2 regions of the Ureibacillus thermosphaericus genome follow, and region 2 is predicted to be linked to the other one. Evidence: riboswitches for the same ligand, from Rfam matches in the RefSeq annotation. Region 2 holds a riboswitch; the other holds the start of a gene.
What was found. Region 2 has a riboswitch for FMN ahead of ribE (riboflavin synthase). Riboswitches for the same ligand answer to the same signal wherever they lie in the genome.
Positions count from the first base shown of each region.

Region 1 (4,638 bases), 1.5 Mb from region 2:
GTAATCACTGCTTTTTCAGGATAGACGGTGTCTTTATCCATGAAAACGAGCCGTAAGTGTAGCTTTACACCAGCTTTTGTTTTACGAAATTTTGCCCATTTATAATTGGTCAAATTCAACGGGAGTGTACTTGAATCAATGATTTTCAGTGGCATATTCTTTCCGGTTTTATAATGGTACCGTTGAATTTTCCAAACAAGATCCAAGAACAAATTTGCAAGAATTAGTGGGTTGATCTGATTGTTTTTTCGGGATAGCTGAGAGGCACTTATCGATTCAAATCCGAGTGCTTTTTGAAGATCTTCGTCTACAAGTGCATCACTCATTTCCTCTAAGCTCTTAAATTCGAGCAGCTGGGCTACCAATAAAAGTTTAATATAGGCTTCTGTTGTCAGCTTTTTTGTGTAATAGTCCTGTTTCAATTCTTTGACTTGTTCGCTAAGTTTTTGAATATTTATGGGTGAAACCCATTTACCAAATGATGAAATTAGTGTATTCTTGTCCATAACGTTTATCCTTTACGATTGGATTTGGACAGGAACCACCTGTACTTCCATTGTAAAGGATTTTTTTGTTTCGAAATCAATAAAAAATTGAACATTCTTAGTATTTTGAATCATCAGATTTAATTAGTGCAATGCTAGTGAAACAATATAAACTTTCTATAATATTGATCGAACAGAAATATAATGTAAGTAATCATACAATTCCTTCAAAAGGGTATTCGTAATTTACTCAAAATAAAAGAGGTTTGCACAAAACAGCAAACCCCTAATAATCTATGTTCTATTATTGTTTTTGCAATAAATATTGTGCTCTTTGATTTTCAATCCAATTTCTCATCGTTCTAAATAACATCAATACTAACACCATCAACAAAATACCTTTGATAATATTAAATGGCAAAATTCCTAGAACGATAGTTTCTTTTACATCAAATGTACCCATTCCTAAGAAATATGTGTACATTGGCAGGAAAGCAACATAGTTTAATATGCTCATGCCAATTGACATCGTAAATGTTCCAGCTATCAGTCCAAAGATTAACCCTTTTACTGAATTAGTTCTTTTATATACATAGTAAACTGGCATGATAAACAAGATCCCTGTTGCAAAGTTTGCCATATGTCCCACTGGCACCCCAGTAGGAGCACCCATAAATAGCCAATTCAAGATATTTTTAATGAATTCAACTAAAATTCCTGCAACAGGTCCCATCGTAATTGCCGCAATCAATGCAGGAACATCACTAAAATCAATCTCTAAAAATACCGGAAAATACGGTAATGGAAAATTTAAAAACATTAAAATAAATGAAATACTCGATAGCATTGCGATTGTTACAAAAGAACGCAATTTCATTTTGTTCATTAGCACTCTCTCCTCTTTGCTGATTCAACTCGCAAGAAGAAAGGCACATAGTCGACTTCGTTAAAAATTAAAATCCCTTATGCCAAACTAGCATAAGGGAGAAAACGGGTACACGAAAAGTTATACATGACAAAAAGAGAATAGGAAAATAGTGCGTTGGATTAATACAAAAATTTCCAACACAATAATTGCCACGTGTCTGCGTTACATAACGAAAAACGACCGTACCTTCATCTTCTCCCATCCAGACTATACTGTCGGCTTTGGAATCTCACCAAATCCTGCTCAAAAAGAGCTCGCGGGCTTAAGAACAACCGTTCTAATACCGCCGGTCGGGAATCTCACCCTGCCCCGAAGATGAATCATTATTTTATTATTAACTTAGTAATATTATAGGAGTATTCCGAGTATTTGTAAAGGAATTAATATGAAGTAGTGAACTACCCCCCACCTATAGAGGTGGTGGCTTCGTGGTCAAGGTAACTTCTGTTACCAGATTACCCACGCTCAAAGGGCTGTTCCTTCCCCTGTTTTACCACCTACATGGCTAATTTTAGTAAGTTCTTTGATGCATTTATATCTCTATCATGGATAGTGCCACAGTTTGGGCACTTCCATTCTCTTAATGCTAAATTCTTTACTTCTACATTTTTATATCCACATTCACTACATATTTGACTTGATGCATAGTTTTGTGGTGCTATTATTATTTCTCTACCATACCAGTTAGCTTTGTATTCTAACATCTTTCTAAATTCTGACCATGAAACTTCACTTATTGCTTTTGCTAATCTGTGATTTTGTTGCATATTCTTTACCTTTAAGTCCTCCAAAACTATAACTTGGTTTTCGTTTATAATTTTAGAGGATAACTTGTGTAAAAAATCTTTCCTTTGATTTGCTATTTTCTCATGTAGTTTCGCAAGGTGTAACCTTGTTTTTTCATAATTCTTACCATGTTTTTGTTTTCTTGATAAATCCCTTTGGACTTTCTTTATTCTCTTTTCAGTTCTTCTTAACCATTTAGGATTTTCTATCTTTGTACCATCTGATAATACTAAAAAATCCTTTAATCCTAAATCTATTCCTACTTTTTTATCTGTGTTAGGTAATTTTTCTATTTCAGTTTCTACAAGTATTGAAGCATAATATTTACCTGTAGGTGTTTTTGATATTGTTACTGATTTTATTTTACCTTCAAACAATCTATGTTGTTTTATTTTTATCATAGTTTTTACTTTTGGTATTTTAAGATGACCATTTATAATTGCCACTGTACCATTTTGATTGTTTGTTGTATAAGATTGATAACCCTTCTTTTTCTTGAATTTAGGAAAGCCTACTTTTTTATCTCTGAAAAAGTTTTTATATGCTTTTTCTAAATTTATTTGTGCATTAGCAAGAGCAAGACTATCTGCTTCCTTTAGAAAAGGAAACTCTTTTTTATACTGCGCAGGTGTATTTTTTAGCATTTTTCCTGTTTGTTTATAATGCTCTATTTTGTCATAAAGCATTTTGTTATATATAAACCTTACACACCCAAATACTTTTGATAGATATTCTTCTTGTTCTTTAGTTGGATATATTCTGTATTTATATGCTCGAAGCATATTATCCTTTCTCTCCTTGACTTTCAATATATCCTTTTATTATTTCAATTGGCGCACCGCCTGTTGTTAGTAAACAATAACTTCTTGACCAAAAATATTCTTTCCACAATTGTTCTTTTATTTTAGGATATTCTTTTTTAATCAATCTTGATGAAGCACTTTTATAAGCATTTATAAATTTTGACAATTCACTATTCGGATGTGCTTTGAACAATATATGAACATGGTCTTTATCATGATTCCATTCTTGTAATGTAATATTATAATTGTCTTGTATTTTTTCAAATATCTCTTTTAGTCTGTTAGATATAATATCATCAATAACTTTTCTTCTATATTTTGTTACTAAAACAAGATGATAATACAACAAGAATACTGAATGGTTATTATTATCCAAAATCATTGATATATCACAACTCCTTCCTCTAATACTGATTAGACAGTATTAGGAAAGAATTGTCAAGCGACATTCATCACCCACTTATAGAAGTGGGCGACTTCTGTCGTTGATTAGGTTAAAACAATCATTCTTTATTATTATATAATCATCAGCTCCTAGTCCAAGCCCAAGCAAACGATCCTCATCTTCTCCTCTTGCCGTTGAAAAAATAACAGGTATATTCGAATATTGGCGAATGGTCGATAAGATAGAATCCATCGCCATCTGGCAACATCACATCTAAAATTGCTAGATCAGGCTTAATCAATTGAATCATTTGCTTTGCTTCTTCACAGTTTGTTGCTTGATAAATACGCTGAAACTGCAAAATGGGAGTTAATGATATTATTGCGACAGAGGCACTCACCCCGGCACTCCAATCAATTTTTAAATATATAAAAATATATGATCCCGGCATTTCTAATACTTCTTCTCAATCAATTTCAAAATACCCAAATGGAAAACTTTATCTATTTTCTAATACAGTATATGGCAACTCATTCGGTCCAACTGGAATTGGCAACGGTTTTGTAAAATCGAAACCTTCCCATTCTGTTTGTACAATGTTTTTAAATTGTACCGATTTATTAAATCCAGCTGCTGTTAATAACATCGCTTCAATCATTTGCATCGCTTCCACTTGATTATACTCAAATAAATCTAAGCGATTTTTAAATGTAATTATTACTACATCATGATTGACAGATACGGAATAATCAGCATTGGGTAAAATCACTGATTTGTAAATATCATTTGTACTTACCTTTAACGCTTCCATTGCTTCTTCTACTGTTGAATAAGTTTCTCTAAAATTTGGTGCTAAAAACTCCGATCCATCATTTTGCACATATTTAAAGTAACTATGTTGCTTTGATTTTTCAGTTAATAGGGTATATTCTTCCCCAATATCTTCTAAAATTACCGGTTCGCTGTTTTCATCAACAATTTCCATTTCACTGTAATCAGAGAAGGTATCTGTTAAAGTAGCATAATAAGTTGCCGCATCTTCATCATATGGATGATTATTCGGTAATTTATGAATAACCTTTCCTTCACTTTCTGTTATTTCACCCACATATGGATGATATTCATTAAACCCTAGTAACTTTTCATTTAACTGCGGAGCATATTCATTGTATAACTCCACCTGTGTTGGATTGTCTTTTCCAAAATCTTCTACAATTTTTTCATTTGGGATTAAGATTGTTACTGGAATGC
Region 1 covers NZ_AP018335.1:1,891,671-1,896,308, reverse strand. The annotation lists gene UtA1_RS09130 (IS4 family transposase) at 1-506, opposite strand, end outside; gene UtA1_RS09125 (ECF transporter S component) at 790-1,371, opposite strand; FMN riboswitch at 1,600-1,734, opposite strand; gene tnpB (IS200/IS605 family element RNA-guided endonuclease TnpB) at 1,911-2,981, opposite strand; gene tnpA (IS200/IS605 family transposase) at 2,983-3,384, opposite strand; partial or broken gene UtA1_RS17160 (response regulator) at 3,517-3,787, opposite strand; gene UtA1_RS09105 (hypothetical protein) at 3,887-4,638, opposite strand, start outside.
Region 1: another riboswitch for FMN. It lies ahead of UtA1_RS09125 (ECF transporter S component); the one in region 2 lies ahead of ribE (riboflavin synthase).

Region 2 (4,638 bases):
ACCCGCAGGAAATGATCCTGCAATCCTAGCTAGATCAACTGCAGCCTCTGTATGCCCTTGTCTTTCCAATACTCCATTTTTCTTGGCGATAAGCGGAAAAACATGTCCTGGTCTGCGAAAATCTTCTTTTTTCGCATCATCATCTATCATTTTTAAAATCGTTGTTGAACGCTCATATGCACTAATGCCTGTTGTCGTGCTAATATGGTCGATACTAACGGTAAATGCTGTTTGATGATTGTCTGTATTATTTGCAACCATTGTATGTAAATCCAATTTTTTTGCCAATTCTTCTGTGATGGGCGTACAAATTAAACCTCGGCCGTATGTCGCCATAAAATTGATGGTCTCTGGTGTTGCATGCTCTGCTAAAGCCACTAAATCCCCTTCGTTTTCCCGATTTTCATCATCCACAACGATGATGGTTTTCCCCTTTTTCAAATCTTCAATTGCTTCCTCGATTGTGTTCAACATTAAAACCACCATCCTTAAAATCCATTTTGAGTTAAAAATTCTAACGTAATTTTTGATTCTTCTTTTTGATTGATTTTCTTTAAATGATGTAACACGTATTTTCCCAACATATCCGTCTCAATATTCACTTGATCGCCAATCCCTTTCATTCCTAAAATCGTTTCTGAATACGTATGAGGAATGAGAGAAATTGTGACGCTTGTATCACTAACTCCAAAAATCGTCAAACTTGTCCCGTCAATCGTAATGGATCCTTTAGGAATACATTGTTCTAACAGTTCTTTCGGCATCTCAATTTCGTAATACACTGCATTGGATACCGGCTTTTTGCTGCGAATCGTTCCTACTCCATCCACATGACCCGACACCATATGGCCACCAAAACGTCCACCAGCTGCCATTGCCCTTTCTAAATTGACATAGTCTCCTTTTTTTAACTGATGAATCGTTGTGGCTTTTACAGTTTCCGGCATGACATCTACCGTCATTTCATCTTTTGTTAAATGAGTAACTGTTAGACAAACGCCATTGACAGCAATACTGTCTCCTAAAGACGCATCTGACACAATTTTTGGAGAATGAATAACGATTTTCATACTTTTTTCGTCTTTTTGAATAGCAGTGACAATTCCTTTGTCTTCAATTAAGCCAGTAAACATGTAAATCCCCCTCATTCTTTTAATAAAAGCAAAAACCCCATTAAGCGAAAACTTAACGGGGTTGGGAGAATGATGAATTTTTAGGCATGACAAAAAAGCCTGTGTACAGGCAAATTTTTCACGTATACCTAAATAAAAACTCCCGCTTATATGCGGGAGATAGAATGTAAAAAAGGGTATACTAAACTAGCCCATTAACTAACGATTAATGGGTATTTTTTACAAACCATCCTTCTCCCATCCAGACTTTCACTGTCGGCTTTGGATTCTCACCAAATCCTGCTCCAAAAGAGCTCGCGGGCTTAGAAGCATTGCTTCATCACCGCCGATTGGGAATTTCACCCGACCCCGAAGGATATAAAAATATTTAATTATCTATAACAATAACACTTATTTCGGAGAAAATCCACATAATCAACTTGATTTATTATCTTGCACTAATCATACATATGCAATTTTACCTATCCTTATTCGATTGCTATAATATTTGAAGATTGAATAAAGGACGTGAAATGATGTCTGAAAAAGTGCAAATCGAAATCGGTCAAAAATTTCCATTAACAATTAAACGACTTGGAATCAATGGTGAAGGTGTCGGCTTTTTCAAGCGGAATGTTGTATTCGTAAAAGGAGCACTTCCTGGTGAAGTCGTCACAGCAAAAGTTTCAAAAATCCATAAAAATTTTGCGGAGGCGGAAATTGTGCGAATTAGAGAAACTTCAAAAAATCGCATAACCCCTCCATGCAAAATTTATGAGCAATGTGGGGGATGCCAATTACAACACTTATCATACGAAGGACAATTAAAAGAAAAGCGTGATATCGTTATTCAAGCTTTAGAAAAATATGTACCACAGATTGCTGAAAATGCAGAAATACGTATTACTATTGGAATGGACAATCCATGGCATTATCGAAATAAAAGCTCTTTCCAGGTACGAAAAAATGGTAGCTATGTTTCTGCCGGATTGTTCGTCGAAGGCACGAATAAACTCTTAAATATCAATGATTGCATCGTACAACATCCTATAACAACAAAAATTACTGTCGGCATTCGAAAGCTTTTACAAAAACTGAACATTCCAATCTATGATGGAAAATCAAAAGGAATTGTTCGCACCATTGTCGTTCGTACAGGTATTCAAACAGGAGAAACACAAGTATGCCTTGTTACGACGAAAAAAGAAATTCCTAAAAAAGCGGAATTAATACAAGGCATAAAAAATTTGGATTCAAGCATTGTTTCCATCACTCAAAATATCAACCCTTCAAAAACTTCCTTGATTTTTGGGGATGATACCATTGTACTTGATGGCAAAGAGACGATACACGAAAAATTAGGAGAACTTGCTTTTGATTTATCTTCCCGCGCATTTTTCCAACTCAATCCAAAACAAACTGTTGTTTTATATGATGAAATCAAAAAAGCCGCGGGGTTAACTGGCAAAGAAACAGTTGTAGATGCCTATTGTGGTGTCGGAACTATCGGTTTATGGCTTGCAAAAGATGCAAAAGAAGTACGTGGAATGGATATCGTTCCTGAGTCCATTGAAGATGCTAAAAAAAATGCACAAAACCACGGATTTACTCATGCCAAATACTATAACGGTCCAGCAGAAGAGTGGCTTAAGAAATGGGCGAAAGAAGGATTTGTACCAGACGTTGTAACGGTCGATCCACCTCGTACTGGTCTTGCACCAAATTTTATTAAAACCGTATTAAAAATTAAACCAAAACGATTCGTCTATACTTCTTGCAACCCATCCACTTTCGCAAGGGATTTAAAAGAATTATCTAGGCTATACACCGTTGAATACATCCAACCAGTTGATATGTTCCCTCAGACAGCTCGGGTTGAAATAGTATCGAAATTAACTTTAAAAAAATAAGTGCTAGAAAAAGGGAGGACGGCTGAAAAATAATTTTAAGCCACCTCCTTTTTTAACTGACGTTAACACTTTCGTTACAAATAAATTGCGACGAAGCGGCGCGTTTAATGTGACCCCCATAGAAAAAGAAATATGTAGATCATAAAAATTTTGGCTATTATTTTATTTGGATTGACTATTATCTCGGACGAGTTGGCTATTATCTCTTTTGATTTGACTATTATCCCATCTCTACTGGAGAGAATTTTTGGCTTTGGCTATTATTTTATCTAGGTTGACTATTATCTCAGGCGAATTGGCTATTATCCCTTTGAATTTGACTATTATTTCATCTCTGCTGGAGCGAATTTTTGGCTTTGGCTATTATTTTATCTAGGTTGACTATTATCTCGGACGAGTTGGCTATTATCTCTTTGGATTTGACTATTATCCCATCTCTGATGATGCGAATTTTTGGCTTTGGCTATTATTTTATCTGGATTGACTATTATCTCTGGCGAATTGGCTATTATCTCACTGCTTTTGACTATTATCCCATCTCTGCTGATGCGAATTTTTGGCTTTGGCTATTATTTTATCTAGGTTGACTATTATCTCGGACGAGTTGGCTATTATCGCTTGGGTTTTGACTATTATCTTTTATTTGCTGGAGCGAATTTTCGGCTTTGGCTATTATTTTACCTAGATTGACTATTATCTCGGCCGAGTTGGCTATTATCCCTTTGAATTTGACTATTATTTCATCTCTGCTGGAGCGAATTTTTGGCTTTGGCTATTATTTTATCTAGGTTGACTATTATCTCGGACGAGTTGGCTATTATCCCTTTGAATTTGACTATTATCTCATCTCTGCTGATGCGAATTTTTGGCTTTGGCTATTATTTTACCTAGATTGACTATTATCTCGGCCGAGTTGGCTATTATCCCTTTGATTTTGACTATTATCCCATCTCTGCTAAAGCAAATTTTTGGCTTTGGCTATTATTTTACCTAGATTGACTATTATCTCGGCCGAGTTGGCTATTATCCCTTTGAATTTGACTATTATTTCATCTCTGCTGGAGCAAATTTTTGGCTTTGGCTATTATTTTACCTAGATTGACTATTATCTTGTCCGAGTTGGCTATTATCTTATTGGATTTGACTATTATCTCATCTCTGCTGGAGCGAATTTTTGGCTTTGGCTATTATTTTATCTAGGTTGACTATTATCTCGGACGAGTTGGCTATTATCCCTTTGAATTTGACTATTATCTCATCTCTGCTGATGCGAATTTTTGGATTTGGCTATTATTTTACCTAGATTGACTATTATCTCGGCCGAGTTGGCTATTATCCCTTTGAATTTGACTATTATTTCATCTCTGCTGGAGCAAATTTTTGGCTTTGGCTATTATTTTACCTAGATTGACTATTATCTTGTCCGAGTTGGCTATTATCTTATTGGATTTGACTATTATCTCATCTCTGCTGGAGCGAATTTTTGGCTTTGGCTATTATTTTATCTAGGTTGACTATTATCTCGGACGAGTTGGCTATTATCCCTTTGAATTTGACTATTATCTCATCTCTGCTGATGCGAATTTTTGGATTTGGCTATTATTTTACCTAGGTTG
Region 2 covers NZ_AP018335.1:3,375,196-3,379,833, forward strand. The annotation lists gene UtA1_RS16350 (bifunctional 3,4-dihydroxy-2-butanone-4-phosphate synthase/GTP cyclohydrolase II) at 1-474, opposite strand, end outside; gene ribE (riboflavin synthase) at 489-1,133, opposite strand; FMN riboswitch at 1,359-1,493, opposite strand; gene rlmD (23S rRNA (uracil(1939)-C(5))-methyltransferase RlmD) at 1,649-3,022, shown strand.